2 regions of the Variovorax sp. GW821-FHT10B04 genome follow, and region 2 is predicted to be linked to the other one. Evidence: predicted binding sites of a transcription regulator. Region 2 holds the regulator's gene; the other holds the start of a gene.

Region 1 (16,071 bases), on a different contig from region 2:
TGGTCGCGCAGTACGCGCCGGATGCCGACCACGGCGCGGCGTCGGCACCAAAAACTTCGCCCCCCATCGGCCTCGGGCTGCTCACGGCGCTGCTGCCCGCCTTGCTGATGCTGTTCCACGCGCTGGGCGAAGTCGTGCTGGCCAAGGGCTCGCCCCTGCTGCACGTCGCCGCCTTCGTGGGCAACCCGATCATCGCCATGCTGCTCGGCGTGATCTTCGCGGTCGTGGCCTTGAAGCCCGGCCAGCCCGAGGCGGTGCGCAAGGCGCTCAGCCAGAGCGTCAAGCCCGTCGCCAACGTGCTGCTCATCATCGCGGGTGGCGGTGCATTCCAGCAGGTGCTGACCGACGCCCATGTCGGCGACGCCATCGTGCACATGAGCCATCAGCTTGCACTGTCGCCGCTGCTGCTCGGCTGGCTGATCTCGATGTTGCTGTCGGTCTCGACCGGTTCGGCCACCGTCGGCATCGTGGGTGCGGCCGGCCTGCTGGCGCCGCTCGCGGCTTCCGGCACGACCGTCAACCAGCCTTTGCTGGCCCTGTCGATCGGATGCGGCTCGCTGTTCTTCAACTACGCGAATCACGCCGGCTTCTGGCTGGTCAAGGAATCGTTCGGCATGAGCATGGGCGAGGCGACCAAGACCATCTCGGTGGTCCAGTCCATCGTCGCGGTGGTCGGGCTTGTGATGGTGCTGCTGCTGAACCTGCTGCCGCCCCTGGTTTGAACGGGCCGCCCGCCGTCGCACGAAAGAACAACGCCTGCTGGCTGCACGACCGTGACCCCTGGAACCGAGGCAAGTCCATCCCCCACGAGCCACCGCGCCAGACAGGCACCCCGAAATTGCCATGAATCAAGAGGTTAGAAGTCCTATGCGTATCGCCACCTGGAACGTCAATTCCCTTACCGCACGCCTGCAGCATGTGCTCGACTGGCTGATCGCGAATCCGGTCGATCTGCTGTGCCTGCAGGAGCTGAAGATGACCGACGACAAGTTCCCGCTGGAAGTCCTCAAGTCGGCCGGCTACGAAGCCGCGGTGTTCGGCCAGAAGACCTACAACGGCGTCGCCATCCTGAGCCTCGCGCCGACACGCGACATCGTGCGAAACATCACCGGCTTCAGCGACGAACAATCCCGCGTGATTGCGGCAACCGTCGACACGCCGGCCGGACCGCTGCGCGTGGTGAACGGCTATTTCGTCAACGGCCAGGCACCCGGCAGCGACAAGTTCGCCTACAAGCTGCAATGGCTCGACGCGCTGCGCGAATGGCTGCGCGCCGAGATGGCCGCACATCCGAACCTGGTGTTGCTGGGCGACTTCAACATTACGCCCGAGGACCGCGACAGTTTCGATCCGGTGGGCCTGCGCGAGACCATCCATCACACGAGCGAGGAACGCGCGCATTTCCAGTCGCTGATCGGCCTGGGGCTGACGGATGCCTTCCGGCTGTTCGACCAGCCCGAGAAGAGCTTCTCCTGGTGGGACTACCGCATGCTGGGCTACCAGAAGAATCGCGGGCTGCGCATCGATCACATCCTGATCAGCGCGCCGTTGGTGCCCCAGGCGACGAGCTGCGTGATCGACCGCGTTCCGCGCAAATGGGAAAAGCCCAGCGACCACGCGCCGGTCGTGCTCGAGCTGACGTTGGGCGCCTGAGTCCGGCGATTCCGGTGGCATTGCGGCGTACCCGACGACCTCCCGCGTGCTGCGGGAAGAGCGCCGGGCCGCGCGGCTACGACTATTCCAGGCCCAGTTCCTGGATCTTGCGCGTGATGGTGTTGCGGCCGATACCCAGCTTCTGAGCGGCTTCGATGCGGCGGCCGCGCGTGTTGGCCAGCGCGGTGAGGATCAGTCGCGATTCGAAGCGACGCGACAGCGCATCCCAGACATCGGTGCGGCCGGCAGCGAGCAGCGTCTGGGCTTCGAGTTCCAGGCCGATCTCCCAGCCGCCGAGCGCACCCGCCTCGATGGGAGACGAGACGACAGCTGCCGGCGACGACACCGCGGCGGCCGAAGGCGCCAGCATCGCGTCATGCTCCACCGCCGTCGCAGGCATTGCGGCAACGGGCACTGCAGCCAGCACCGGAGCGGCCGCGGCAACAGGCGCGGCTGCGGGCACTTCGCCAGGCTGCACGGCCATCACTTCGGGCGGAAGGTCCTTCGCCTCGATGAGTTGCGCCGGCGCCATGACCGTCAGCCAATGGCAGATGTTCTCCAGCTGGCGCACGTTGCCAGGGAAGCCGAAGGTCGCGAGCCGTGCCAGCGCGGCATCCGAGATCCGCTTGGGCTCGACGCCCAGCTGCTTGGCACTCTGCTGGAGGAAGTGACGGGTGAGCGCAGGCACGTCCTCGCCACGCTCGCGCAGCGCCGGCAGGCGCAGGCGGATCACGTTGAGGCGGTGGAACAAGTCTTCGCGGAAACCGCCGAGCTTGACGCGTTGCTCCAGGTCCTGGTGGGTGGCCGCGATCACGCGAACGTTGGCCTTGACCGAGTTGTGGCCGCCGACGCGATAGAAATGGCCGTCGCTCAACACGCGCAGCAGGCGCGTCTGCAGATCGAAAGGCATGTCGCCGATTTCGTCGAGGAACAACGTGCCGCCTTCGGCCTGCTCGAAGCGGCCGCGGCGCATGGTCTGGGCGCCGGTGAAGGCACCGCGCTCATGGCCGAACAGTTCGCTCTCGAGCAGATCCTTCGGGATGGCGGCCGTGTTGATGGCCACGAAGGGACCGTTGGCGCGTGGCGAGTGCTTGTGCAGCGCGCGTGCCACCAGCTCCTTGCCGGAACCCGACTCGCCGGTGATCAGCACCGTCACGTTGCTCTGCGACAGGCGGCCGATCGCGCGGAACACGTCCTGCATCGCCGGCGCCTGGCCGAGCATCTCGGGCGCGGCGGCCATGCGCTCTTCGGCCACTTCTTCGCGCTGGCTTTCGTCCACCGCACGGCGGATGAGTTCGACGGCGCGTGGCAAATCGAAAGGCTTGGGCAGGTATTCGAAGGCGCCGCCCTGGAAGGCCGAGACGGCACTGTCCAGGTCGGAAAACGCCGTCATGATGATGACGGGCAAGCCGGGGTGCTTGGCCTTGACCTTGTCGAGCAGATCGAGACCCGAGCCACCCGGCATGCGGATGTCGCTCACCAGGACCTGCGGCCCCTGCATTTCATCGTCCGCCGCCACTTCGAGGGCAGCCAGTACTTCGCGTGTATTGGTGAAACTGCGCGTAGGGAGGTCCTCGCGCAGCAACGCCTTTTCCAGCACGAAGCGGATCGATTGGTCGTCATCTACTATCCAGATCGGCTTCATGCAGCTCCTTGTCGCCTTGCTGCTATGGCAGCGGTATCAATATTTTGAAATCGGTCCGGCCCGGTACGCTGTCGCACTCGATCACGCCATGGTGCTGTTGCACGAAGGTTTGCGCGAGCGTCAGCCCCAGTCCCGTTCCACCATCCCTGCCGGACACCAACGGGTAAAAAATGCGGTCCTTGATCGCATCCGGTACACCCGGTCCGTTGTCGATGACATGCAATTCCAGTGCCAGTCGATACCACTGCTTGTTGAAGATCACCTGACGGGCGATGCGGGTCTTGAAAGTGATGCATGCGTCGCCTGCCGCGCGGCGCTCCGCCAGGGCCTGCGCGGCGTTGTGGACGATGTTCAGCGTCGCCTGGATCAGTTGCTCGCGGTCACCGCGAAACTCCGGGATCGACACGTCGAAGTCGCGCTCGATGTGCAGGTCGCGCGGGAATTCGGCCAGGATGACCGAGCGGACGCGTTCGCAGACCTCGTGGATGTTGACGTCGCCGACCACGTGCGGCCGGCGGTGCGGCGCCAGCAGCCGGTCGACCAGCGTCTGCAGCCGATCGGCCTCGTGGATGATGACCTGCGTGTATTCGATGAGGTCGCGTGACTCGACCTCCATCTGCAACAGCTGCGCCGCGCCGCGGATGCCGCCGAGCGGATTCTTGATCTCGTGCGCCAGGTTGCGGATCAGCTCCTTGTTCGCCTGCGCCTGATCGAGCAGACGCTCTTCGCGGTCCTGCCGTACCTGCTGCTCGAGCGGCGACATCTCGATGACGAACTCGCCGGCCTTGTCGCCCTGCGCCAGCGTGACCTGCACGGGCATCAGCTCGTGGTTCACGCGACGCAGGAAGGCTTCGTAGCGCAGGGTGGCGAAATCGTTGCTGCGCGCGCCATCGACGGCCGTGCGCAACACGTGCGGCTCGTGGAAGCAGGCGCCGAACTGCGAGCCTTCGAGCGTGCGCCGCGAGGTGCCGAGCGCGTCCTCGAGCGCCGCGTTGGCGAACAACAGGGTGCCATCGCTCTTGATCACGCCGATCAGCGTGGAGAGCAAGTCGAAGGTCTGAAAACGTTTGGATGCCGCTGCGGGCTTGCCGAATGCCATGGTCAAGGGGTACCGGTAGAGGGTTGCAGCCGGCCGAGTTCGCGCCGGATGCCTGCGATGTCCATGTCGTTGCGTGCGATCTCTGCCTTCATGTCGGCCACGCGGTCGAGGTACTTCTGATAGTTGCGGCCCTCGGCGCCTTGTTTCTCGGGCTCGCCGTTGTTGTAGTCGCGCTGCAGATCGGCGCGACGCGATTCGGCCTTGCGAAGCTCGGCTTCGAGGATGGAACGGGCTTCGCCGTCGCGCGAACGCTGGTCGGCGCCTTCGACCCGGGGACTGCCCGCCGGCGCCGAAGCAACGGCCGAACCCGCAGCGCCCGCGCCGGCGGGCCGCGTGCCACGGACCACCGTGACGTTGCCGCCTTCCATCACCTTGCAGCCGCGCTCCTGGGCCAGGGCCGCGTTGTTCGTGTATTCATTGCCGCAGCGCCAGACGCGCTCCTGCGCGTGAAGCGGCAGGGCCGCCATGGCAACGATGCCGGCGAACGAGAGCAAAAGAGTCTTCATGGTCCTCGAAGTCTGGAGCACAGCGCAGAAGCACGCATTCTCGTGCAACCGAAAAACAGGCCGATGTCGGGCTCTCCGGCCTCCGTGCACCAACGAAAAAGGACGGCTTGCGCCGTCCTTGCGTGTGCTGAAAAGCCTTGGCTTACAGCGAGTAGTACATGTCGAATTCGACCGGGTGCGTCGCCATGCGGAAGCGCGTGACTTCCTGCATCTTGAGGTCGATGTAGGCATCGATGTACGCGTCGGTGAACACGCCGCCCTTGGTCAGGAATGCGCGGTCCTTGTCGAGGTACTCGAGGGCCTGGTCGAGGCTGTGGCAGACGGTCGGGATCAGCGCGTCTTCTTCCGGCGGCAGATGGTAGAGGTCCTTCGTTGCAGCTTCGCCCGGATCGATCTTGTTCTCGACGCCGTCGAGGCCGGCCATCAGCAGCGCGGCGAAACCGAGGTACGGGTTCATCAGCGGATCGGGGAAGCGCGCTTCGACGCGGCGGCCCTTGGGGTTGGCGACGAACGGAATGCGGATCGAGGCCGAGCGGTTCTTGGCCGAGTAGGCCAGCTTCACCGGGGCTTCGAAGCCGGGGACCAGGCGCTTGTAGCTGTTGGTGCCGGGGTTCGTGATGGCGTTCAGCGCACGAGCGTGCTTGATGATGCCGCCGATGTAGTGCAGCGCGAATTCCGACAGGCCTGCATAGCCGTCGCCGGCGAACAGGTTCTTGCCGTCCTTCCAGACCGACTGGTGCACGTGCATGCCGGAGCCGTTGTCGCCGACGATGGGCTTGGGCATGAAGGTGGCGGTCTTGCCGTACGCGTGGGCCACGTTGTGGATCACGTACTTCTGCAGCTGGACCCAGTCGGCGCGCTGGATCAGCGTGCTGAACTTGGTGCCGAGTTCCATCTGGCCGGCGTTCGCCACTTCGTGGTGATGCACTTCGACCGGGATGCCCAGCGATTCGAGGACCAGGCACATTTCAGAGCGCATGTCCTGGAAGCTGTCGACCGGCGGCACCGGGAAGTAGCCACCCTTGACGGCGGGACGGTGGCCGCTGTTGCCGTGTTCGTATTCCTTGTCGGTGTTCCAGGAAGCTTCTTCGGAATCGATCTTCACGAAGCAGCCGGACATGTCGTTCTTCCAGCGCACGCCGTCGAACACGAAGAATTCGGGTTCCGGTCCGAAGAAGGCCGTGTCGCCCAGGCCCGAGGCCTTCATGTAGGCTTCAGCGCGCTTGGCCAGCGAGCGGGGATCGCGCTCGTAGGGCTTGCCATCGGTCGGGTCGATCACGTCGCAGGTCAGGATCAGCGTCGTTTCTTCGAAGAACGGATCGATGTTGGCGGTGTTCGGGTCGGGCATCAGCTGCATGTCCGAGGCTTCGATCCCCTTCCAGCCGGCGATCGACGAGCCGTCGAACGCATGGCCCGAGGTGAACTTGTCTTCGTCGAAATGGGAGACCGGCACGGTGACGTGCTGTTCCTTGCCACGGGTGTCGGTGAAGCGGAAGTCGACGAACTTGACCTCGTTTTCCTTGACGAGCTTCAGTACATCGGCGACGGTCTTTGCCATCAGTTTCTCCTGGTTGGATGGGTTGTTAGGATTACGAAGGGGTGGAATGCAGTTTCTGTGCCATTGAAGGCAGAGGCGAATGTCGCACGGCAGCGCACACTATCACCAAAACAAAGCGTCAATTCTTCAATTTGGTGCTTGTATTTTTATCGCACCAATTCAGGGCCAAGACGAACATCGAAGGTGCGCAGACCCGCCAGCAAATCGACGTACGCGGCGTTCATCGCGTCACGGGCGCCCTTCACGCCGAGTTCGATGTGACGGCCGTGCTGGGGGTGGTCGACGCTGGGCAGGCTGAACACCTTCACGCCCGGATGCGCCTTCTCGATGGCTTCCATCAAAGGCGTCAGCGTGGCTTCCATGCCCCCATAGACGATCACGGATTTCTCCGCTGCGGCGCCGAGCGCGAACAAGGGCGCATAGCGCGCGTCGAGCACCGATTCGATCATCGGCCATGCCATCACGGGAAAGCCCGGAACGAAATGCACGTCGTCGATGCTGAACCCGGGAATCTTGTTGTACGGATTGCGGATGATTTCGGCACCAACCGGGAACACGCCCATGTTGAGCCGGTGCACGTTGTCGGGCCGATCGGGCTCGTAGACGGTGCCCTGCTCGCGCGCGGTGTCCTGCATGCGCTCACGGATCAGCAGCTCCGCCTCGGGATGGAGCGCAAGGGGCCGGGCGAGTGCGGCCGCTGCGCACTGGCGCGTGTGGTCGTCGGGCGTGGCGCCGATGCCGCCGGTGGAAAAGACGATGTCGCCCGAAGCAAAGGCCCGTGCCAGCGCAGCCGTGATGCGCGCCGGCACATCGCCGACGTACTCCGCCCAGTCCAGTTGAAGGCCGCGCGCTGCGAGCAGCTCGATGACCTTGGGCATGTGCTTGTCGACGCGCTTGCCGGACAGGATTTCGTCACCGACGACGATGAGGCCAAAGGCACGGGTCATGGATTTTCCCAGTGGGATGAAGCCGTGCGGTCCGGAATGGCCGCCTCGGCGAGGGTGGTTGAAACAGCCGGAACCAGGGCCGCGCGCTGGGCACGCAACTGCGCCAGCGCCTCCAGGCAATAGTGCGCGAACCAGAGTGCGGAGAAGGCGAAGACGAGCGTGTAGATCCAGATGGCAAGCGGCACGAGCACGAAGAACGCAGCGACGAACAGCAGCCCCGACGCCCAGATGACACTCGGCGCAGCGCCGAGATAGCCACACAGCACGCCAATGCACAACAGAGGCAATCGGTGCGCGCGCAGCACAGCCGAGCGCTCCTCGGCGTTGGCATGCTCGGCCAGCGCGTCGAAGCTCATCACCCGGTAAGTCAGCCAACCCCAGATCAGCGGCGGAAGGATCAACACCAGCGGCGGAATGAGCCACAGCGGCATCGACACGACCAGGGCCAGCAACGCCAGCACCGTGAGCCCGATCGACCGCGCGACGCTCCAGAACACCGAAACACCCTTGCCGCGCTGCAGGCCGGCAAAGCGCCGCTCGGCCACCAGCCGCGTGAGCGCCGGTGCCATCAGCCCTGCCACGATCAACAGAGAAACGACGACGATCACCGGCGTGGCCGCGAACACCACGACCAACGGCGCCAGCACCTCGGTCATGTGGGTCGAGAACAACCCGCCGATCCATCCCCAGAAGCTGGCCAGCAAGGGCCAGGCGTCGAGCGCAGCGCGTGTGCGGGCAACGCTCGGCGCCCAATAGAAGTAACCCAGTCCGGCCGCAAGCAGCGCCATCAGCAACAGCGGCGCCAACGACAGCATGATCACCCGCGGGCGCAGGCAGTACGCGGCGGCACGCCAGAAGGAGTCGAGAAGAAGACGCATCGGTACCGAGAATAACGCCCGGCGATGTCAGCGTCGGCCGGCCAGCCGCATCAGGCCCCGCCATTGCTGCGACCAGAAGCCGCGGCCATAGTCGCGAAGACGCCCTTGTGCATCGGGCTCGACCTGGTCGCGAATGCCGGTCGGGTCGTAGCGCGGCTCGAAATTCACCGTGCGAAACAGCATGTCCCACCACGGAAGCAGCACGCCGAAGTTATGGCCACCCAGTGTCGATGCGCCCTTCGACTCGTGGCCGAGGCCGATGCTGTGATGCAGCCGATGGAAACGCGGGCTGATCCACAGCCGTTCGCCGATGGCACCGAAGCCGACGCGCAGGTTGGCATGCTGCAGGCTCTCGCTGAGCTGCATCAGCGCGACCAGCGCGATGAACTGACCGGGCGCCACGCCAATCAGTTGCGCGACGATCACGATGATCGTGTCGTGGATGGCATCGTCCAGCAGATGATTTCGGTTGTCGCTCCACATCGTCATCTGACGCTGCGAGTGGTGCAGCGAGTGGAGCCCCCACCACCATCCGAAGTGATGCTGCCCGCGATGGATCAGGTATTCGACGAAGTCGAGCACCACGAGGTACACGGCGAACGCCACCCATGGCACGTCGGTGACGCCCGGCCACAGTTCGTCAAGGTGAAGCGAACCCCAGCCGTGGCTGCGCAGCAGGCCCAACGTGTCGTCGAACACCGGCTGCAGCAGGAAGAACATGCCGAGCCGGAACAGCCCGAGCCGATGGATCAGCGTGTAGAGAACATCGGTGCGGATGGCGCGCCTGTCGACCACCGGCTCGGCGGGCCGCCAGCGCTGGAGCGGCCCGATGACCGCGACGAGAATCGCGATCTGGATCAGCCCGACGAGCACCCAGCCCGTCGCGTCGAACGCCTCCTCGACCCAGCCGCCGAGGCCGACTGCGTACACCAGCGGCTGCACGACGGCCTCGAACAGCCATTGCTGCGCGCTCACGAAAATATCGGTCAGCCACTCCATGGCAGGCGGTGTCTATGCGTTCTTTGAAACTCAGGGATGCGATGCGATCCAGCCTTGATAGGCCGGATGCTGCCGCAGCGTCTCGAAGCAGAAGCCCTTGGCCTTCAAGCCCACGATCAGCGGTTCGAGCACCGCAGGCGCCCAGGGTTCCTTGCGTGACCAGATGCCGAGGTGTGCAAGCAGCACATCGCCCGACTTGATGTGATCGAGCGCCTGCTGCAACAGACGCGCATTGCTGAAAGTCTCGCTGGGCAACTCGTCGCCCAGAAATCCGGCCGGCGACCAGCCCGCATGCGCATAGCCGCAAGCGCGCGCGGCGGCGAGCAGATTCGGCGATGTCTTGCCGCCAGGCGCACGGAACAACGGCAACGGCTTCTTGCCCGTGATCTGCGCGAGCCGATCGCTCGACTGCCGGATCTCGGCGCAGTACTGCGATGCACTCCACGAGAAAGTGCGTCCGGCTTGCGGGCCAGCCGACGGCTGGATGCGGAAGCGGGGCTCGCCGCCTTTTGCAGTGGGCTCGTCGCCGCGCCAATAGACATGGTCGTAGGTGTGCGACGCGAATTCGTTGCCTTCGGCCGCGCGCGCCTTCCACCAGGGCGCCCAGTGATCGTCCAGGCTGTTGCCGTCGGTCTGCGTCCGTTCTGCGGCAGCGAAGAAAGTCACCCGCACGTTCTGGCGATGCAGCACATCCGCGATCAGCGGTGCAACGCCCATGTGGCCGGTGTCGATGGTCAGGTACACCGGCTTGGCGCAAGCGCCTTCGGCCTGCGCGCCTGCCGGCAACCATGCCAGCGCCAGCAGCGCCGTCAGGGCGACGCCCGCCCGGCCGCGACCCTTGGTGACCTCAGCGCGGGGCATGCTCGAGCGTCCATACGCCGTGCGGCGAGCGCCCGACGTTCACGGTGCGAACCACGGCCTTGGCACCCGCCAGGTCGACCACGCTGAGCCGCTTGGCCCAGCGCGAGGTGACGAAAAGCGTCTTGCCATCGGCGGACAGGTCCATGCAGTCCGGGCCACCCGGCACCGGATAGCTCTCGATGACCTTGAGCGTGCGCAAGTCGATGCGGCTGATGGTGTTGGCGACGCGATTGCTCACGAACACGGTCTGGCCGTCACCACCTGAGCGGAACGCATGCGCGCCCTTGCCCGTGAGAATCTTGCCGACCGCCACCGGTTTCTCGCCCGCCACGTCGAACACCTGCACACCGTCGCTGCCCGTCAGGCCGACCAGCAGCGTGCGATCGTTGTGGACACCGAAGATATCTGCCGGCATCGCACCCGTGGGCGTGCGCCAGCGGATCTTCTGCGTGGCCAGATCGATGGCGACCAGTTCGTCGCTGTCCTGCATCGTCACATAGGCCACAGTGCTCGCCGCATCGATCCAGATATGGCTGGGCGTCTTGCCCGTCATCACGCGGCTGGCCAGTTTGAGGTCCTTGCCGTCCCAGCGGTAGATGTCGACGTGGTTCAGGCGGTTGCCGGCGGTGACGAACCACTTCATGTCACGCGAGAACTGCAACTGGTATGGATCGATGATGCCGTAGACCACGCGCTGGACCGCAGCCGTCCGCGGGTCGAGGAAAGTCAGTGAATCGCCGGCCGAATTGGCCACGATGACCGACTTTTCGTCCGGCGTCATGTACAGGTGATGCGGCTCCTTGCCGGTCGGAATGCGTTGTTTCTCGGTCCAGCTGACCGGGTCGATCACGCTGACCGTCGCATCGAGCGAGTTGAGGACGAAGAGCGGAGGCCTTTGCTCGGCCACCGCAGGCAGGACGAAGGCCGCAAGGGCGAGCAGGATGGCCGCACAGCGGCCGATCGATGAAGAAGGAGCTTGAGTAGCTTGCAAAAGGAGAGTTCCGTGACGGCGAGCAATGGGGACTTTAACGCCCGACCCTGGCGGTCGGCTGACCTCAGCGCGCGGTTCGCAGCGCATCCACCTGTTCGGCGGTGAGCCAGCGCCATTGCCCCGGCGCAAGGTCGTCCGGCAGGCTCAACCCGCCGATGCGCGACCGATGCAATGCCTCGACACGATTGCCGACTGCCGCGACCATGCGCTTGACCTGATGGTACTTGCCCTCGGTCAGCGTCAGCCGCAACTGGAGCTCGCCGGTCGCCTCGCAAGCGGCTGCGCGTACGGGCTTGGGATCATCGTCGAGCACGACACCGGCCAGCAACCGGTCGACCTGCGATGCATCGACCGGATGCTTGGTCGTCACGTCGTAGACCTTCGGCACATGGTGCTTGGGCGAGCCCATGCGATGGATGAACTGGCCGTCATCGGTCAGCAACAACAGCCCCGTCGTGTCTTGATCGAGCCTGCCGATCGCCTGCACACCCTGCACCGCACCCTTGTTGGGCCGCAGCCGCAGCGGTGACGGCAACAGCGTGTAGATGCTGGGATAAGTCGAAGGCTTCTGCGAGCACTCCGTCCCGGCCGGCTTGTGGAGCAGCAGGTACGCTTTCTCGTGGTATTCCCACGCCGTGCCCTGCACCGTGAACCGCAACCCTTCGGCGACGGCCACCTCGGCCGCCGGGTCGCCGATCGCATTCCCTTCGACGGTGACCCAGCCCTGCTGAACCAGTCCCGCACAGACGCGTCGCGTGCCAAAGCCCTGGGTATAGAGAATTTCCTGAAGCTGCATAGAAAACGGGAAGTCTGCCAGTCCAGCTGGCATGTTGAGAATCGGACCTTGCCTAGTATCCCAGCGCCAGCCCGGTGTTGCGCCGTGGATCGTTGGCGCCGTAGTAGCGATTGCGCCCCACCGGCCGGCCTTCCAGCGACGGCGCGCCAATGATGATCGCAGCCAGGTGATTCGCCGGCTGCGCGTCCCCGAACTTGTGGCCCATGCCGAGCAACAGCTTGCGTGTGTCGGGGCTCACCGTGTAAGGCTCCAGATTGGTCACGCCCGGCTGCCACTGCTGGTGGAAGCGCGGCGCATCGACAGCCTCCTGCACATTCATTCCATAGTCGACGGCGTTCAGGATCGTCAACAGCACCGCCGTGATGATGCGGCTGCCGCCCGGTGTGCCCAGCACCATCACCGGCTTGCCATCCTTCGACAGGATGGTGGGACTCATGGAACTGAGCGGCCGCTTGCCAGGCGCAATCGCATTGGCTTCCCCCTGGATCAGTCCGTAGAGGTTCGGAACGCCGGGCTTGGATGTGAAATCATCCATCTCGTTGTTGAGCAAGACGCCTGTACCCGCCGCCATCACGCGCGCGCCGAACCAGTCGTTGAGGGTATACGTCACCGACGCCGCATTGCCCCATCGATCGACGATCGAATAGTGCGTCGTGTTGCTTCCCTCGTGCGGCCCGACGCCAGGCTTGAGCTCATCTGAGATCGCGGCCTTCTGCGGATCGATCGCCGCCCGAATCCGCGCGGCGTAAGCCTTGTCCAGCAGGCGGCTCACCGGATTGGTGACGAAGTCGGGGTCGCCGAGGTAGGTGTTGCGGTCGATGTAGGCATGCCGCATGGCTTCGATCTGGTAATGCGTGCCCTCAGCGGAGCGATAGCCCAGGTCGCGCAACGGATAGCCTTCCAGGATATTGAGGATCTCACAGACGATCACGCCACCGGAACTGGGCGGCGGAGCGGAAATCACCCGGTAACCACGGTAATCGCATTCGATCGGCGCCAACTCGCGCGTGGCATACAGGTCGAGATCGGCCTGCGTGAGGATCCCGCGACCCGCACGACTCGAGGCGACCATCGCAGCGCCGATCGAACCCTTGTAGAAGCCATCCGGCCCGCTCCGAGCGATCGCCCGCAGCGTGTTGGCCAGGTCCTTCTGCACCAGGCGTTCGCCCACATCGAAGGCCTTGCCCTTGTTCAGAAGGATCGCGCTGCTGGGGGCATCCTTTGCGAAATCGGACGTTGCAGTGGCCAGCATGTCGACATCGCCCTGTTCAAGCACGAAGCCTCCGTCCGCCAATGCGATGGCTGGCGCCATGAGCTGCTTTCGCGGCATCGTCCCATATCGGGTTCTTGCGAATTCGAGGCCCGAGACGGTGCCAGGTACACCGACCGCCAGATACCCCCGCGTACTGAGTCCCTTGACCACATTGCCATCTGCCCCGAGGTACATGTCCGGCGTCGCCGCCAAAGGAGCTTTCTCACGGAAATCGAGGAATGTCTTGCGCCCATCGGCCAGCTGAAGCGTCATGAAACCGCCACCGCCAAGGTTGCCTGCGGCTGGGTAGACGACGGCGAGCGCATAGCCGACGGCGACCGCGGCATCCACAGCGTTGCCACCCGCCTTTAACACGCTGACGCCGACACGTGTAGCAAGATGTTGAGCGGTGACAACCATTCCGTGCTGGGCAGCGACGGGTGCCTGTGACGCAGCGTGCAGCAGAGGGGTGAAGCCCAGCAGCGTGCTCAAAGCGACGCCGAAAAACCGACGCATCTCGAAAATCGGGGCCAACTTGAGCTTCAAACGTGAAAAAGTCGACATTTCTTCTTGCCTGGGATTGACCCATTTCCAGCGGAGCGCCTGCGTTGCGGGCGACCACTCGTCGAGTCAGAGTATTACCAAAGTAGTCATCTATTGCCGCCACGGGTAGCATGCCCTTCGTCGTAGACGTGATGCAACGATCTCAGGCTGACGTGCAATTTGTCACAAACTTCTACATAATCGAAGGCGCTGGTAGATTTGCTCAGCGAAACCACCTCAACCGGACGATGGTAAACATCATGCTTCTGTCGACTTGTACCTGTGGACTCAAACACATGGAACGTGCGCCCCGCGCTTTGTGGATGCGCATGATCCCCTTCCTGCGCCTCTACCGATGCAGCGTTTGCGGCAAGCAATCGCTGCTGCCGAAGCAAAAGGTGGAAAACGCACTTCGCCAAAGGCTGTCGGTGAGCTACATAGCGCCGTCGACACAGCCCTCCATGGAGTCGAAGAGCAAGGCAGGATCGCGCGCCAAGACAGAGCCCGTCGGCCTCTGATATCAAAGCGCCGCTACCGGGGAGGCGTTGCCTGACGACCCGGATCGCGTGCGATTTCCAGCGATCCACGTGCGAAATCGGTGCGACTCGCCTGCCAAAACAGGATCATCCGAACCCGAAAAGCAAAGAGCCCGCCGGTGGTCTCCCATTGGCAGGCTCTATCTTGATTGGTGGAGCTGGGGGGATTTGAACCCCCGTCCGCAAGCCATCTTCGCGCAGTTCTACATGTTTAGCGATCTGATTTGAATCTCACTTCCGGAATCGCGCAGTCGCACGCTACACCGGACGCCAGCACCCTATTTTCTCGTTTCGACTCAAGGTACCCGAATCGAAACCAGCCCATGTAATTATCTTTGCAGCCGGGAGGCTTCAGATTGCTCTGTCACCCCCTTGCCCAGCCCATCGGCCTGCTGTTGCAAAGCTCACCGGCAATTAAGCGGCGAGTGCGAAACGTTCGTCGTTTGCAGTTAGTTTGTTTGAATCTGTTTTACGAGCGCATTCAGCTCGACATGCCCCGCTGCGATTCCGAACCCACGTCGAAACCAGTGCAGCCCCAAGAGGTCCATTTTAGGCTGATTCCAGCCATTTCAAGAGATCAAGCGGTGAACTGATCGACGTGTCTGCCTGCCAGAGGGCTGCATCCGCCTGCGCCCCCATATAGCCATAGGTCGCGGCAACCGTCCACATGCCGGCCGCACGACCCGCGACGATGTCGCGCTCGTCATCGCCAACATAGATACAGTGTCGTGGCTCGACACCCATACGCCGAGCCGCCTCGAACAATGGCTCGGGATGCGGCTTGGCATGCGGCGTCGTGTCGCCGCTCACGATCGCACCTGCTGAAGCAAACAAGGGCATCGCGTTTGTAAGTGGCTCAGTGAATCTCGACGACTTGTTGGTCACTACACCCCACGGCAGTCCACGTGCAACGAGTGCTTCCAGCAATAGCCCCACGCCATCGAAGACACGGGTGTCGAGGAGCATCCGCGATTCGTAATTCACAAAAAACTCTTCACGCATGGAAGGGAACTCGGGCGAATCGGGCGTCAGCCCAAAAGCGATGCCGAGCATGCCCCGCGCCCCAGCACCCGCCATATGACGGTAAGAGCTGATAGGCAGGGACTCCAGGCCCCGATCGGTGCGCATCTTGTCGGCAGCAGCACCAAGGTCAGGCGCGCTGTCTATCAGTGTGCCGTCGAGATCGAACAAAACTGCCGCAACAGCCTTTCCACGTACCGTCACGCTGGCTTCCTGAATGCAAACATGTAGTTGACGCTGGTGTCATCGCTGAGCCAATACCGACGCGTCAACGGGTTGTGCTCCATGCCACGTGTATGCCGGAGGTCGAGTGATGCATCGCGCCCATAGGCAGCAAGCTCGCTCGGCCTGATCATTTTTTGGTACTCATGTGTACCGCGAGGCAGCAGTCCCAACACATACTCCGCACCGACGATTGCAAAAAGAAATGCCTTCGGATTTCGGTTGATCGTCGAGAAAAACACCCATCCACCCGGCTTCACAAGTTCTGCACAAGCCTTCACCACGGAACCGGGAGCGGGCACGTGTTCGAGCATCTCCATGCACGTCACGACATCGAAGCTTTCAGGCTGCTCTGCCGCCAGCGCTTCAACGCTCACTTCGCGATACTTGACTCCACGCGTACCAGCCTCGAGCGCATGCAACTGCGCGACCTTGAGAGCTTTGCTGGCGAGATCGATCCCGAGCACATCGGCGCCCTTGCGAGCCATGGAGTCGGCCAGGATGCCGCCGCCACACCCGACATCCAGCACGCGGCAAGACGCGATCGGCGCAATGCCATTGAGCC
Region 2 (16,071 bases):
GCAGTTCGCCGCCACCGGCCGCGCCGCCGACCCGATGCCCAGCCGCATCTCGGCATGGGCCGTTTACGACGTGTTCACCGTGAAGGACGGCGAGCAGATCTTCCTGGCCGCGGTCAGCGACAAGCAATGGAAGATCTTCTGCACCGCCTTCGGCCTGGAGGACATGCTGGCCGATCCGCGCCTGAAGACCAACAACGACCGCGTGCTGGCGCGCGAATGGATGATCCCGATCCTGCGCTCGCATCTGGCCGAACGCAGCGCGGCCGAACTCAGCGACGTGTTCGAGCGCAACGAGCTGCCTTTCGCGCCGATCACCAAGCCGCAGGAGCTGTTCGACGACCCGCACCTGAACGCGACCGGCGGCCTGGCGCCGGTGCGCATGAACGACGGCAGCATGTCGAAGGTGCCGCTGCTGCCGCTCACGATCGGCGGCGAGCGCCCCGGCATCCGCCATCAGCCGCCAACGCTCGGCGAGCACGGCGAGGCGTTGTTGCGCGAGGTCGGCTACAGCGATGCGGAGATCGACCGCTTCAAGGCCGAGCAGATCACCGCCGTGGGACCGACGCACGCGGCCTAGCGTGCGCTGGCCGCCTTTTCGGCCTTCTCCGGTTCCGCGGGCTGCCAGCCGCCACCCAAGGCACGGTCCAGGTTGATGCGTGCCGCGAGCTGGTCGGCGCGCAACTGGAGTGCGGTCTGCTCGGCGCTGAACAGGTTGCGCTGTGCGTCGAGTTCGTCGAGATGCGATGCATAGCCTTCGCGGTAGCGGTTGCTCGCAACGCGCAATGTCTCCTGCAGCGCGCTGCGCTGGGCTTCGACCTCCACGCTCTGGCGGGCGAGTTCGTCGATGCCGGCCAGTTGGTCTTCGACTTCGCCGAATGCGGTGAGCACCGCCTTCTCGTAAGCGGCGAGCGCCTGCTCGCGCCGCGCGTCCGACGCCCTGACCTGCGCACGCAGCCGGCCGCCGTCGAACAGCGGCGCGAGCACGCTGCCACCGATGCTCCAGAGCTTGAACGGATCGCCGGTGAGGGCGGTCGAGCTGATGCTGCCGAGCGACGCGGACAGCCGCAGCGACGGCAGCAGCTGCGCGCGGGCTGCAGCGAGCTGCGCATCGCTTGCGACGAGCTGCGCCTCGGCGCCGGCGATGTCGGGGCGCCGGCGCAGCAGGTCCGACGGCAGGCCGGGAGCCGGCAGCGGCGCAAGCCGCAGCGCGGTCAGCGCGACGCCGCGCGGCACCGTGCCGGGCGCGGCGCCGGTCAGCAGGCTGATCGCATGCTCCTGCCGGCGGATCGCGAGCTGCAACTGGGGGATCACCGCCGCGGTGGCGCGGTACTCGGCCTCGCTCTGCTGCGTCTCGAGCGCGGAGGTGTAGCCGCGTTCCTGCCGCGAGCGCGCCAGCTTGAGCGCCGAATCGCGTGCGGCCAGCGTGCGTTGCGCCACGTCGAGCCGCGCATCGAGCGCGCGCAGGTTGACGTAGCCGGCGGCGGTGGTCGCGGCCACGCTGAGCGCGGCACTGTCGCGTGCCGCTTCGCTCGCGGTGAGCTGGGCGCTGGCGGCCCGGTTCAGTGCGTCGACGTGGCCCCAGAGGTCGACTTCATAGGACGCCTGGAACTGCGCCACGCCATCGTTCGAAAGGTAGGGCTTGCCGGTCGCGGCACTGACCTGCTGGCCGCGGCTGCCGCTCGTGCCGAGGTTGAGCGTCGGCGAGTCCGCGGCACGCTGCACGTCGCCGAGCGCACGGGCTTCGGCAACGCGGGCCGCGGCGGCGCGCAGGTCGGTGTTGTGCGCCAGCGCCTGCGCGACCAGCCCGTCGAGCACCGGATCGCCGAAGTCGCGCCACCAGCCGGTCTGCAACGGCGCGCCGCCGGCGGCGTCGCGCTGGCCCTGCCACACGGCGGGGATGGGCGCGTCCAGCGTGGCCGCGGTCGGCGGCGTGCTGCTGCATGCCTGCAACAGCGCCATCGCCACGCCGCCGAGCGCGAGCTTGAGCGTCGCACCGGGACGCAGCGTCCCTTGCGTCCCCCGCGTCGAGGGACGGCGTGTGGCGGTCTTCATGGCTGGCCTTCCGCGCCGCTGCGCGTGTCGACGCCCACCACCACCGACATGCCGGGCCGCAGGCGCATCGCGATCGCCTGGTCCGGGTCGACCGCGATGCGCACCGACAGGCGCTGCGGGATCTTGGTGAAGTTGCCGGTGGCGTTGTCCTGCTTGATCACGCTGAACTCCGAGCCGGTGGCCGGCGAGATGCGTTCGACGTGACCGGTGAGCCGTGCATCGGCCAGCGCATCGACGTGGAAATGCGCGGGCTGGCCGGGCGCCATGCGCGCGGTCTGCGCTTCCTTGAAGTTCGCCACCACCCAGATCTGCGAAGGCACGACGGCCATCAGTTGCGTGCCGGGCGTCACGTACTGGCCCAGCTTGACGCCGACCTCGCCGACGTGGCCGTCGCGCGGCGCGCGGATCTGCGTGTTCTCGAGGTCGATCTCGGCGAGCTTGACCGCCGCGCGGGCCGATTCGACGGATGCCTCGACCGCACCGCGGTTGACGATCACGGTGCGCAGGTCCTGCGTGGCGACGGCGTGCCCGGCCTGCGTCTGCTGCGACGTGGCCTCGGCCTGCTTCACGGTGGCTTCGGCCTGGTGCAGCGCGGCCTCGGTCTGGTCGCGCTCGCGCTGCGACAGGGAGCCGTCCTGCGCGAGCGGCGTGGCGCGCCGCATGTCGGCCTGGGCTCGCGACAGCTGGGCACGTGCGTTCAGCAACTGCGCCTGCGCGCTCGCGATCTGCGCCTGCGTGCTGCCGATGGCGGCTTCGCGCGCCAGCCGTGTCTGCGCCGTGTTCGCCAGGTTGGCCTCTTGCGCGGCGAGCGCGCTGCGCGCCTGTTCGAGCTTCTGGCGATAGATGCGGTCGTCCAGCTTCACCAGCACCTGGCCGGCCTTGACTGCCATGTAGTCCTGCACTTCGACCTCGGCCACGTAGCCGTCGACCTTGGGCGCGACGATGGTCACCATGCCGCGCACGAAGGCGTTCTCGGTGGTTTCGGTGCTGGTCTGGAAGGGCGGCAGGCGCCAGGCGTACAGCACCAGGCCCACGCAGAGCAGGGTGGCGATCAGCACGATCCAGGTGCCGCGCGAACGAAGGGTTTTGCTGAGTGTTGACATGAGAGGAAAGCGATCAGGAAGAAGCGGCGGGTGTTGCGGAGGTGGCTGGCGCTGCGCGCCGCGCGCGGTGCCAGCGGTGCGTCTTGACGCCCGCGAAAACGAGGAAACCGAGGGTCGAGACCAGCGCCACGGTGTGGAACAGGTCGTTGTAGGCCATCACGTAGGACTGCTGCGTGACCTGCTGGCTCAGCAGCGTCAGCGCCTGGCCGGTGCGGGCGGCGGAGTCGTTCAGCGTCGATGCATAGGCACCGCCCAGCTGGGTCAGGCGCTGCACGACCTGCGGGTCGGACAGCTGCAGATGCTCCACCAGTTGCCCGTAGTGCAAGCGCTGGCGGTCGATCACCAGCGTGGCCAGCCAGGCCTGGCCGATGAGCCCGGCCAGCGCCTGTCCGCCGCTGAAGACCGCGACGAAGCTGATCAGGTTCTTCATGCCGCCGGCGATCACATGGCCGAAGCCCTGCACCACCGCGGACGCGAGGAACATCGAGGTCGCGACGGCCAGCAGCGTTTGCGAGACATAGAGATCGTGCGGCCGCGTGAGCACGGTCGAATTGCCGTCCATCCAGGCCGCCACCATGATCAGCACCAGGGCGGTGTCGCCCAACAGGGCGAATTTGCCGGACGGCAACACCAGCAGCGCGGCAAGAAAGCCGAGGGCCGTGCCGATCGTCACCCAGACGAACAGCAGGTGCATCTGGTCGTTGGTGAAGCCGAGCGTGTTCATGAGCCCGACCGCGCCGATGGTCTGCTCCGACAGCACCACGCGAAACAGCAGCGTGGCGCCGATGAAGCGCAGCATGAACGGGGTCATCAGCCAGCGCAGGTCGATCATCGGCTTCTCGCGCTGCAGTTCGATCGCGACGTAGATGCCGAAGCACAGCACCGCACCGGCCAGGCACATGCCGAGCCAGGGCGTGTCGGTCCACCAATGGAGCCGCCCCTGCGTCAGCACCACGCACAGCAGCGCCAGCGCCAGCGCGTACAGCGCGAAGACGAAGCCGTCGCCTTTCACGAACATCTGCTGCGTGGGCATCGGCCGGATGCGCACCACGTTGATCGCCGCGACGCACAGGATGGCGAGTGCCGTGTCGACCATGTTCAGGCCTTGCCACTGGCCCAGCTGCAACAGGTCCTCGGAAATGATGCGTGACATCGGCGCCCCGAGCTGCAGCACCCCGAACCCGAGCACGACGCCGACGAAGGCCTTGGGCGGCGGGAAAGCCTGGATCATGTAGAGGAAGGTCAGGCTGCTGAGCGGCGCGGCGACCAGCCCCAGTGCTGCGCGCACCAGCACGGCCGAGCCCAGGTGCTGCGCGAACAAGTGCGCCATCGCCATCAGCAGGTAGACCGGAATGACGACGTCGGCAAAGCGGCGCAGGCCGTATTGATAGCGCACCTTGGTCAGCAGCAGCGAGGCCGAGATGTTGGTCGCGTAGTAGGCGGTGGTGAGCCAACTGGCTTCGGTGGCGGTTGCGCCCAGCGCACCCTGCACGCCGGTCAGATTCGAATTGACCAGGTTCACGCCCAGCCCTTGCGTGATGGCCAGCAGCAGCGACACCGCGCCCATGGCCAGGCCTTCGCTCAACACATAGGGCGGCGCAGGTAGCGGGGCGGCCGGTGCCGGCGGTTCGGCGATGTTCTCGGGGACGCGCTCGTCGAGCTCGCCGGCCGGGTCTTCGGCGATGCGTGCGTCGCTGTCCGGTGTCGTGCTCATGGCTGCGGCGCCCTGGTTGCCTTGCGCGCCAGCGGCATCACCAGCCCGTCGACGAAACGGGCGATCGAGGTGCGCGTGACTTTCTGACTGCGCGTGTTGTAGCGGTACAGGATCATGGCCGGCACCAGGTCGAGCAGCAGGTCCATGTCGTCGGGCACGCCGATCTCGCTGCGCGCCACGGCGCGTTCGACCAGTGCGCGCACCTTGGCGCGCCGCGCGGTCAGCCGCTCGGGCGCGACCTTCTCGGTCCAGGCCATGTGCTGGCGCACATTGCCCAGCATCTCCTGCACGGCCACCTGCATCACGTGGTTGCCGATGCCGTAGTAGTGCTCGTAGATCTTGATCAGGTCGTCGCGCAACGTGCCGGTGTCGACTTCCACGTCGATCGGCGAGTGCAGCGTGAGCGCATCGGCCAGCAGTTCGTCCTTCGACTTCCAGCGCCGGTAGAGCGACGCCTTGCCGGCACCTGCGCGCTGGGCCACGGCGTCCATAGTGACCGCGTGGATGCCGGATTCGCCGAGCAGCTCCATCGCGGCGCGAAGAATGTTGGCATCGAGTGCGGCATCGCGCGGACGGCCCGGCGGCGGACTGGCAAGAGGCTCGGACATGAGAATTAGTGAACGGATTAGTTTCGAAACTAAATTGTATCGAAATATCGAACACGCTGCCGAAAATCCAAGGGTTAACCCGGGAGCCTGTCGGCTTGCAGCCACAGCGCTCCGGATAATCCATCGCCATGGACCGCCTCACCCAGCTCGAATCCTTCGTGTCGATCGCCACGCGCGGCAGCCTCACGGCCGCGGCGAAGGCCGAGGGCGTGGCGCCGGCGATCATGGGCCGGCGCATCGACGCGCTGGAAGAGCGGCTCGGCGTCAAGCTGCTGCTGCGCACCACGCGGCGCATCACGCTCACGCACGAGGGCAGCGCCTTCCTGGAGGACTGCCAGCGCCTGCTGGTGGAGTTCGCGAATGCCGAGGCGAGCGTGAGTGCGGGCGGCGTCAAGGCCAGCGGCCATCTGCGCGTGACGGCGCCGGCCGGCTTCGGTCGGCGCCACGTGGCGCCGCTGGTGCCGCGCTTCCACGCGATGCATCCCGAGGTGACGATCTCGCTGAACCTGAGCGACCGCGTGGTCGACGTGGCGGGCGAGAGCTTTGACTGCGCGGTGCGTGTCGGCGACTTGCCGGACTCATCGCTGGTGAGCCTGCGCCTGGCCGACAACCGGCGCCGCTGCGTGGCAACGCCCGGCTTCCTGCGGCGCCATGGCACGCCCCGGCATCCGTCCGACCTGGCGCGCTACGACTGCCTCACGCTGTCGAGCGATGCGTCGCAGACGCGTGGCTGGGCGTTCCGGATGCCGGCCGCGGAGGAAGGCGGCGAACGCGAGGTGGTGCACCTGAAGCCGGACGGGCCGCTCGACTGCAGCGACGGCCAGGTGCTGCACGACTGGTGCCTGGCCGGACACGGCATCGCCTGGCGCAGCACCTGGGAGGTCGAGGCCGAGATCGAGGCCGGCCTGCTGGTGCCGGTGCTGGACGACTATGCCGCTGCGCCGAACGGCATCTACGCCGTGTTCCCGCAGCGCAAGCACCTGCCGCTGCGGGTGCGGCTGTGGGTCGATTTTCTGAAGGCGGAGTACGCCCGTCCCGACTTCTGGGCCGGCACAATGAAGGCGCCCACGATATTCCAGGAACCTCCGCGATGACCCTCGAAGCGATCCTTGCCTACCTGCACCTGCTGGCCATCCTCACGATGGTCGTCTTCATCTCCAGCGAGGCCGCGCTGTGCCGCGTGCAGTGGCTCAATGCCGCGGTGGTCGAGCGGCTCGCCAAGGTCGACCTGGTCTACGGCATCGCCGCCATCATGGTGCTGGCCACCGGCATCGCCCGCACCGTCTGGGGCGTGAAGGGCACGGCCTGGTACTGGACCAACCCGCTGCTGCACGTGAAGCTCACGCTCTTCATCGTGATCGGCGTGATCTCGATCTTTCCCACGCTGACCTACATGCGCTGGCGCAAGACGCTGCGCAACAGCGGCACGCTGCCCGCCGAAGCCGACATCAAGAAGACCCGCAAGCTGGTGATGGTCCAGGCCCACCTGATCGCCGTGATCCCGCTCGTCGCCGTCTTCCTCGCCCGCGGCTTCGGCAAGTAGCCCCCGCCCGCATCCCGCCCGTCTCATCCCCTTCCAGGAACACCGCGGAACCGGCTTTGCCGGGCCGCTGGTGTTGCCCCCGGAAGGGGGTTGGCGGTGCTACGCGAAGCGAGCAAGCCTGGGGGAGAGCCAAGCTTCACCGCGGAACCGGCTTTGCCGGGCCGCTGGTGTTGCCCCCGGAAGGGGGTTGGCGAAGCGACACGAAGTGCGCGAAGCCTGGGGGGTTAACCTTTACTCAAGCAGGTCTTCATGAACGCCTTGCGTTCGTCGCCCTTGAGCGCCTTCGCCTTCGGATCGGCGTTGCAGCTCTTCATCTTGTCCTGCTGCGTGACCACCGTCGGCTTGGCCGACAGGCAGGTCTTCATGAATGCCTTGCGTTCGTCGCCCTTCTTGCCGGTGGCGTCCTTGTTGCAGGTCGCCATCTTGGTCTGCTGGGCGGTCGGCGCCTTGTCCTGCGCGTGCGCGGCACCGAACGAGAGGCTCAGGCCGAGCGCGGCCAGGGTGAGAAGCTTTTTCATGGGTCGGTGTCCTTGGAGTGAAGGTTGAAGAAAGCCGGTCGGGCTGCTGTGGCTAACGGCTCAGCCGCGATACCGGATGACCAATATCGAGGGTGGTCGGGCATGCCCCGGTAAAATCCCTCGATGCTATTGGTCAAACAGGAGCTGCTCGCGGCCTTCGCGCGCACGCTCGATTCCTTTTCCCCCGGTGCCGGCGTCAAAGCCGTGTTCGAATCCCCCAAGGTGGCGGCGCATGGCGATTTCGCGAGCACCGTGGCCATGCAACTCGCCAAGCCGCTCGGCCGCAAGCCGCGCGATCTGGCGGAGGATCTCAGCGCTGCATTGCGCGCCACGCCGGCCTTTGCCGAGTGGGTCGAGGCGATCGAGATCGCCGGCCCCGGCTTCCTGAACATCCGCCTCAAGACCGCCGCCAAGCAGCAGGTGGTGCGCGAGGTTCTGGCGGCGGGCGACCGCTTCGGCAAGCAGCCGGCCACCGGCGCACGCGTGCTGGTCGAGTTCGTCTCGGCCAATCCGACCGGCCCGCTGCACGTCGGCCACGGACGGCAGGCTGCGCTGGGCGACGCTATCTGCAACCTGCTCGACACGCAGGGCGCCGACGTCTACCGCGAGTTCTATTACAACGACGCGGGCGTCCAGATCCAGACGCTGGCCAACAGCACGCAGCTGCGGCTCCAGGGCTTCAAGCCCGGCGACGCCGAGTGGCCGAGCGGCGAGAAGGCAGCGGCCTACAACGGCGACTACATCGCCGACATCGCGGAAGACTTCAAGGCGAAGAAGACCGTGAGCGCCGACGACCGCGCCTACACCGCGAGCGGCGACATCGACGACATCGACTCGATCCGCCAGTTCGCCGTGGCCTACCTGCGCCGCGAACAGGACCTCGACCTGAAGGCCTTCCAGGTGAAGTTCGACAACTATTACCTGGAGTCCAGTCTCTACACCAGCGGCCGCGTCGCGGCGACGGTGCAGAAGCTGATCGACGCCGGCAAGACCTACGAGCAGGACGACGCGCTGTGGCTGCGTTCGACCGACTACGGCGACGACAAGGACCGCGTGATGCGGAAGAAGGACGGCACGTACACGTACTTCGTGCCCGACGTGGCGTATCACATCGCCAAGTGGGAGCGCGGCTTCCACAAGGTCGTCAACATCCAGGGCACCGACCACCACGGGACGATCGCGCGCGTGCGCGCCGGCCTGCAGGCGGCCGGCGTCGGCATTCCGGCCGGCTACCCCGACTACGTGCTGCACACGATGGTGCGCGTGATGAAGGGCGGCGAAGAGGTCAAGATCAGCAAGCGCGCCGGCAGCTACGTCACGCTGCGCGACCTGATCGAATGGACCAGCACCGACGCGGTGCGCTTCTTCCTGCTCAGCCGCAAGCCGGACACCGAATACACCTTCGACGTCGACCTGGCCGTTGCCAAGAACAACGACAACCCCGTCTATTACGTGCAGTACGCGCATGCGCGCATCTGCTCGGTGCTGGCGGCCTGGGGTGGCGATGTCGCCACGCTCGGCGGCGTCGACCTGTCGGCGTTGCAAAGTCCGGCCGCCCAGGCGCTGATGCTGCTGCTGGCCAAGTACCCCGAGATGCTGACCGGCGCGGCCAAGGATTTCGCGCCGCACGACGTCACTTTCTACCTGCGGGAACTCGCCGCCAGCTACCACAGCTACTACGATGCCGAGCGCATCCTGGTCGACGAGGAACCGGTCAGGCTGGCGCGGCTGGCGCTGGTCGCTGCGACCGCGCAGGTGCTGCACAATGGCCTCGCGGTCCTCGGCGTGAGTGCGCCGCGCAAGATGTGATTCCCTCCTCTCCACCATGAAACAACGACAACGCGGCAACACCGTCATCGGCCTGATCATCGGCATCGTCTTCGGCCTGGGCGTGGCGCTGGGCATCGCGGTCTACGTGACCAAGGTGCCGATACCGTTCATGACCAAGACCCAGCGCGGCGGTGCCGAGCAGGACGAGGCCGAGGCGCGCAAGAACCGCGACTGGGACCCGAACGGTCCGCTGTCGGGCAAGCCGGCCCAGCCGCGCAGCCCGGCACCGGTGACGGCCCAGCCGCCAGTCCAGGCGCAGACGCAGCAGCCACCGGTGCAGCCGCCATCGATGCAGCAGCAGCCGCAGGTGTCGTCATCGCAGCAGTTGCCACAGGCGCCGCCGCCGCAGAGCGTCACGGCATTGCCGAACCAGCAGCTCACCGGGGCGCCGATTCCGTCGATCGTGCCGCGCACCAGCCGACCGGTGGAAGTCAACAACGGCGGCCGCCCGTCGGCCGATCCGCTCGGCGATCTGGCCCGCGCGCGTGCTTCGGGCACCGCGGGCACCCCGGACAGCGGTGGCGCGAGCGCCGCCGAACCCTTCATGTACTTCGTGCAGGCGGGGGCGTTCCGCACCACCGAAGATGCCGAGGCGCAACGCGCCAAGCTCACCCTGATGGGTGTCGAGGCGCGTGTCACCGAGCGTGAACAGGCGGGCCGGACGGTCTACCGCGTGCGCGCCGGCCCGTTCAACAAGAAGGACGACGCCGACCGGCTCAAGGATCGACTCGACAGCGGCGGGCTCGAAGCCGCGCTGGTGCGCGTCCAGCGCTGAGTCCGCCGTTCGGCCGCGGGAACTCCGCGCCCGTTTGGCGGCTCTTTCAGGCCACAGGAGAAACTTTTCAATGAAACGCCGTGATTTTTCGCTGACCGCAGCCTCCCTCGGGTTGCTTCCATTCGCCTCCCGGGTGAACGCCCAGGGCGCTGCGCCCAAGGCCGGCACCGACTACATCGTGTTGGGCAAGCGCGCCCCCGTCGAGTCGCCCGCCGACAAGGTCGAAGTGGTCGAATTCTTCTCGTACAACTGCCCGCATTGCGCAGCGTTCGAGCCCCGCCTCGAACCCTGGATCAAGACGCTGCCGCCGCATGTGTCCTTCAAGCGCATCCCGGTGCCCTTCGTCGGCAACGACACGGAAGTCAAGCAGCGCCTGTACTACACGCTCGAGGCGATGGGCAAGGTCGACGAGTTCCAGCTGAAGATCTTCCAGGCAATCCACGGCGAGCGGCAGCGCCTGTTCGGCGACGACGCGATCCTGGCCTGGGCCGCGAAGCAGCCGGGACTGGATGCCAAGAAGTTCGGCGATTTGTTCAAATCCTTTACCGTTGTCGGCAAGGCCAAGCGAGCGACGCAGGTCACGGCCGATTACCAGGTGGCCGGCGTGCCCGCGCTCGGCGTGGCCGGCCGCTGGTATGTAGACGGCGACACCGCCGGCAGCCTCGAGAAGGCGCTCCAGGTCTGCGAGTACCTCGTCGGCGAAGCGCGCAAGGGCTGAAGTTCCTCGCCGGCATCGGCCGGGCACACGCTGCTGAAGCCCGCCTCGGCGGGCTTTTTCACTTGCGCGTCTTCGGGGGACTTTTCACAGACGCATACAATCGTTCAGCAAGTTTCGTGCCTTTATGAACAGAACCTTCTCCTCCTTCATCCCCGTCGTCCGCGCTGCCCTGTGCGTGCTCGCCTTGGCCGCGCTGTGGCCGGCGGCCCAGGCCGAGAAGGCCGATCGGGCCAAACCGATGAACATCGAGGCCGATGCGTTGCGCTACGACGACCTCAAGCAGACCAGCGTGTTCACCGGCAACGTGGTCGTGACCAAGGGCACGATCATCATCCGCGGCGCGCGCATCGACGTCCGGCAGGATCCCGAGGGCTACCAGTACGGCGTCGTTACCGCAGCGCCAGGCAAACTTGCGTACTACAAGCAAAAGCGCGACACCGGTACCGACGAGTGGACGGAGGGCGAGTCCGAAGTCATCGAATACGACAGCCGCGCCGACAACGTCAAGTTCATCCGGCGCGCCGTGATGCGGCGCCTGCTGGGTGCCACGCCGAACGACGAAACGACCGGCGCACTGATCATCTACGACCAGAGCAACGACACCTTCACCGTCAACGGTGCGCCGATGCCGCCGGATGCAAGCATCGCGACCGGTGAACGCGGCAGCCGCGTGCGGGCGATCCTCACGCCGAAGGCGGCCGCCTCGGCGCCGGCCGGTGCGGCCACACCGACACCCGCACCGGGCACCGGCCTGCGGTCGACCACCACGCTGGGTGGCGGGGAACCACGCAAGTGACGGCCGCTTCAACGACCCTCCCGTCTTCCCGTGCCACCGAGCCGGGCAGCCGCCTCGAGGTGCGCGGGCTGCAGAAGAGCTACGGCAGCCGCAAGGTGGTCAAGGACGTGTCGCTCGACGTGCAGAAGGGCGAAGTCGTCGGGCTGCTCGGCCCGAACGGCGCCGGCAAGACCACGTCCTTCTACATGATCGTCGGGCTGGTGCGCGCCGATGCAGGCGACATCACCATCGACGGCGAGCCGATCGCGCACATGCCGATCCACCGTCGGGCACGCATGGGCCTGAGCTATCTGCCGCAGGAAGCGTCGATCTTCCGAAAGCTGTCGGTCGAGGAAAACGTGCGCGCGGTGCTCGAGCTCCAGACCGAGCCCGACGCGGCCGGCCGCCCGGTGCCGCTGTCGCGGCAGCGCATCGAGGAGCGGCTGAGCGAACTGCTGAACGACCTGCGCGTGGACCATCTGCGCGCCTCGCCCGCGCTTGCGCTGTCCGGCGGCGAACGCCGCCGCGTCGAGATTGCGCGCGCACTGGCCACGCAGCCGCGCTTCATCCTGCTGGACGAGCCTTTCGCGGGCATCGACCCGATCGCCGTCATCGAGATCCAGCGGATCATCAGCTTCCTCAAGGAGCGCGGAATCGGCGTGCTGATCACCGATCACAACGTGCGCGAGACCTTGGGCATTTGCGACCACGCATTCATCATCAGCGACGGGCACGTGCTCGCGAAGGGCACACCATCAGAGATCGTCGACAACGCAGAGGTGCGGCGCGTGTACCTCGGCGAGCATTTCAGGATGTGATGGCACATACGCAGGTTCCACACGCCGCATGAAACAGGGCTTGTCGCTGCGCGTTTCGCAGCATCTCGCGCTCACGCCCCAGTTGCAGCAGTCGATCCGGCTGCTGCAGTTGTCGACGCTCGAGCTGAGCCAGGAAGTCGAGCAGATGCTCGACGAGAACCCGTTCCTCGAGCGCACCGCGGAAGAAGCGGCGCGCGAGGAATTCGGCGTGGACACGGCCGATGCGCCGCCGCCGCGCGACGACGATTTCAGCCCCGGGGCGTCCACCTCGTCCTCGACGACCACGGAGACTTCCACCACCACCGAGGCCGAACCGGCGACCGTCGACGCGGTCGAGGCGCAGCCCGACTGGGAAGGCGACGGCACGGTCGAACTCACACCCGACGACAGCGAGTGGGGCGGCGACGCACCCGCGCGCAACAACAACCTGGGCGACGACGAGCGTGCCGATGCCACCGAACTGGCGCGCAGCCAGGAGTCGCTGCAGTCCTTCCTGCATCGCCAGGCGCTGAGCCTGCGGCTCGGCGAGAACGACCGCGCGGCGTTGCGCTTCCTGATCGAGTCGCTCAACGACGACGGCTACCTGGAAGACACGCTGCCCTCGCTGGCCTCCGGGCTGGCGGGCGACGACAACGACCAGTTCGACGACCTGGTGCATCACTTCCAGGTCGCGCTCGGCCTGCTGCAGAGCCTGGAGCCGGTCGGTGTCGGGGCGCGCGACCTCGGCGAATGCCTGTCGATCCAGCTCAAGGCGCTGGCTTCTCCGCAGGACGACGACGAAGAGCGCCAGATCCGCAAGACCGCCATCGCCATCTGCAAGCAGCCGATGGAACTGCTGGCGCGGCGCGACTTCAAGCGCCTGGCCACGCTCACGCGCAGCAACGAGGACGAGGTGCGCAGCGCGCTGCAGCTGATCGCCACGCTCGAGCCCAAGCCGGGCCGGCGCTTCGTCGACGTGGAGCGCAACGTGATCGTGCCGGACGTGATCGTCACGCGCACCGGCCGCGGCACCAACATCAAGTTCAGGGTGATGCTCAATCCCGACGTGATGCCGCGCCTGCGCGTGCACGACATCTACGCCGGTGCGCTCAAGTCGCACAAGGGCGAAGGCAGCCAGGCGCTGTCGCAACGGCTGCAGGAAGCGCGCTGGTTCATCAAGAACATCCAGCAGCGCTTCGACACGATCCTGCGCGTGTCCAACGCGATCGTCGAACGCCAGAAGAGCTTCTTCATCCACGGCGAACTGGCGATGCGCCCGCTGGTGCTGCGCGAGATCGCCGACGAGCTCGGCCTGCACGAGTCGACCATCAGCCGGGTGACCACCGCCAAATACATGTCGACGCCGTACGGCACGGTCGAGCTCAAGTACTTCTTCGGCTCGGCGCTCGGCACCGAGACCGGCGGCAACGCGTCGAGCACGGCGGTGCGCGCGCTGATCAAGCAGTTCGTCAGCTCCGAAAGCGTGAAGAAGCCGCTGTCGGACAGCCAGATCTCGGAAATGCTGAAGGAACAGGGCATCGACTGCGCGCGCCGCACGGTCGCCAAATACCGCGAAGCGCTGCGCATCGCGCCGGCGAACCTTCGCAAGGCGCTCTGAGGTTCTTCCGCCCGGCTGCCGCGCGTCGGCGCGTCAGTGAACGCCGGCCGCGCGCCGGTCGGCCGCTTGCAGCACGGCCCGCAGTTCGGCCGGCTGAACGGGCTTGCGCAGCGAATGCCAGCCATGCGCCTTCGCGAGCTTGCGCGCAGCGCCGTCGATGTCGGCCGACACCAGCGCGATCGTGAGCGCGGGCTGGAGCGTCTGCAGCCGTTCGGCCAGCGCGATGCCGTCGAGTTCGCCGGGAAGCCGGATGTCGCACAGCGCCACGTCGACCGCATGCAGGTCGGCCAGCGCCAGCGCTTCGGCCGCACTCTCGTAGATGCGCGGCGTGGCGCCCCACAGGCGCAGCAGCGCGGCGAGGCTGTCCGCGACGACCGCGTTGTCTTCGATCACCAGCACGGCCAGGCCGGGTCGCAGGGCGTCGCCGCTGCGATCGATGTCGATGTCGTCGCTCGCGTGCGGCGGCTCGACGTGCAGCGCCGGCGTGTCCATGCCTGGCGGCGCCTCGGGAACCACGAAGCCGAACACCGAGCCGCGGCCGGGTACCGAGCGCAGCGTGAGCATCAGCCCGAGCTTCTGCGCGAGCCGGCGCACGATCGCCAGGCCCAGGCCATGGCCGCGCTGCAGGTTGCGCTCGGTGTTTCCGACCTGTTCGAAGTCGCCGAACACGCGGTCCTGCGCTTCCGGCGCGATGCCGATGCCGCCGTCGCGCACCTCGACGCGCCAGCCGCCCGGGCGCCGCCGGCAGGCCAGCAGCACCCGGCCGTGCGGTGCGAACTTGATCGCGTTGTCGACGAGGTTCGCAAGGATGCGCCGCAGCGACACCGGGTCGGTCCAGGCCACCGCGTCGGCCGGGCATCGCACGTGGATCCGGCCGCCGTCGTCCAGCCGGGCGAGATCGCGCAGCAACGGCGCCAGGGCTACGGCGGACGGGGCGAAGGCGTCGGCCGCAGCCTCGATGCGGCCGATCTCGAGCAACTGATTGGTCAGCGCCTCGAGCGCCTGCTGCGCGCGCGTGAGCGAGTCGACCGTGACCTGCACCTGGCGTGCCGGTGCGCCATCGCGCAACTGCTCGCGCAGAACCTCGGACTGCAGGCCGATCGCCATCACGGGTTGCCGCAGGTCGTGGTTGGCGGCGGAGAAGAAGCGAAGCCGTTCGGCCTGGGCGCGTTCCGATTCGCGCAGCCCCGCCATCGCCTGCTCGCGCAGCGTGCTTTCGTTCAGGCGCAGGCCGATGTTCTCCTCGAGTTGCCGCGCGTGGTCGGCCACCAGTTTCCAGACCATGGCGAGCAGGCCGATGCCGACCAGCGCAACGGCCATCATGGTCGACGAGCCCGCGATCAGCCCCATCGCGATCACCGGCACGAGCAGCAGCGCGATCGCCAGCTGCGTCGCCGGCACGTAGAAGGACACCGAGAACGCGGACGACAGCGTCATGCCCATCACGATCAGTCCGAGCAGCATCTGCTGAACGGGTTCGGCGGGGTTGAACAGCAGCACGCCGGCCGCGCCGTGCGCGAATTCCCAGATGCCGGTGCGCAGCGTGTGTTCGCGCTGGGCCTGGCGCAGGCTGTCGGGCGTGAAGACCGCCGGCATGCGCTGCGGCAGCAGGCCGCGCATGCCCGTCACCAGCGTGATCAGCAGCATCCAGGCCAGTGCGCGCGGCAGCGAGTACTGCCAGGCGAAGATCGCCGCGACACCGCAGTTGAGGAGGTACTGGACCGCCAGCATCGGGCCGAGCGGCTGGGTGCTGAGGCGCAGCACCTCGCACTGCACCGCGAACTGGGCGGGCGCGCGCTTCGACGGGGCGGGCGAGGACGGCATGCGTGCGGTGGGAGTAAGTCCGCACGCACTATAAGGCGCAGCCATGACGCCCGCGCCGGGTGGCGTGCGTGCGGTTGTCATGCGGTGACAATCGGGCAGCGCCGTTTTCAGCGCACGACCCTATGAACCAACTCCATCTTTTCCTGCCCTGCGCCGCCGGCGTGGAGGACTTTCTCGCCCAGGAGGTGCATGGCTT

What was found. Region 2 encodes sigma-54, which starts transcription at its own class of promoters, with help from an activator protein. Its sites were predicted from a motif close to TGGCANGNAANCTGCTTT; they were not measured.
Region 1: the regulator sigma-54 is predicted to act here: its motif matches at 6,507-6,524, upstream of glnA (type I glutamate--ammonia ligase).

Annotation. Positions count from the first base shown of each region.
Region 1 is NZ_JBWKNQ010000003.1:406,187-422,257, forward strand. Features, by position in the region: gene AC07PZ_RS10100 (GntP family permease) at 1-722, shown strand, start outside; gene xth (exodeoxyribonuclease III) at 868-1,653, shown strand; gene ntrC (nitrogen regulation protein NR(I)) at 1,736-3,298, opposite strand; gene glnL (nitrogen regulation protein NR(II)) at 3,321-4,397, opposite strand; gene AC07PZ_RS10120 (hypothetical protein) at 4,400-4,903, opposite strand; gene glnA (type I glutamate--ammonia ligase) at 5,046-6,461, opposite strand; gene AC07PZ_RS10130 (competence/damage-inducible protein A) at 6,608-7,408, opposite strand; gene AC07PZ_RS10135 (EI24 domain-containing protein) at 7,405-8,286, opposite strand; gene AC07PZ_RS10140 (sterol desaturase family protein) at 8,314-9,285, opposite strand; gene AC07PZ_RS10145 (polysaccharide deacetylase family protein) at 9,316-10,146, opposite strand; gene AC07PZ_RS10150 (YncE family protein) at 10,133-11,137, opposite strand; gene AC07PZ_RS10155 (pseudouridine synthase) at 11,202-11,933, opposite strand; gene ggt (gamma-glutamyltransferase) at 11,986-13,701, opposite strand; gene AC07PZ_RS10165 (hypothetical protein) at 14,025-14,246, shown strand; RNA gene ssrA (transfer-messenger RNA) at 14,415-14,801, opposite strand; gene AC07PZ_RS10175 (HAD family hydrolase) at 14,814-15,488, opposite strand; gene ubiG (bifunctional 2-polyprenyl-6-hydroxyphenol methylase/3-demethylubiquinol 3-O-methyltransferase UbiG) at 15,485-16,071, opposite strand, start outside.
Region 2 is NZ_JBWKNQ010000002.1:584,867-600,937, forward strand. Features, by position in the region: gene AC07PZ_RS07765 (CaiB/BaiF CoA transferase family protein) at 1-577, shown strand, start outside; gene AC07PZ_RS07770 (efflux transporter outer membrane subunit) at 574-2,052, opposite strand; gene AC07PZ_RS07775 (HlyD family secretion protein) at 2,049-3,155, opposite strand; gene AC07PZ_RS07780 (MFS transporter) at 3,169-4,869, opposite strand; gene AC07PZ_RS07785 (TetR/AcrR family transcriptional regulator) at 4,866-5,477, opposite strand; gene AC07PZ_RS07790 (LysR family transcriptional regulator) at 5,606-6,571, shown strand; gene AC07PZ_RS07795 (DUF2214 family protein) at 6,568-7,020, shown strand; gene AC07PZ_RS07800 (PsiF family protein) at 7,245-7,538, opposite strand; gene argS (arginine--tRNA ligase) at 7,662-9,347, shown strand; gene AC07PZ_RS07810 (SPOR domain-containing protein) at 9,364-10,143, shown strand; gene AC07PZ_RS07815 (thiol:disulfide interchange protein DsbA/DsbL) at 10,214-10,861, shown strand; gene lptA (lipopolysaccharide transport periplasmic protein LptA) at 10,986-11,657, shown strand; gene lptB (LPS export ABC transporter ATP-binding protein) at 11,654-12,454, shown strand; gene AC07PZ_RS07830 (RNA polymerase factor sigma-54) at 12,483-14,051, shown strand; gene AC07PZ_RS07835 (ATP-binding response regulator) at 14,085-15,875, opposite strand; gene AC07PZ_RS07840 (THUMP domain-containing class I SAM-dependent RNA methyltransferase) at 15,998-16,071, shown strand, end outside.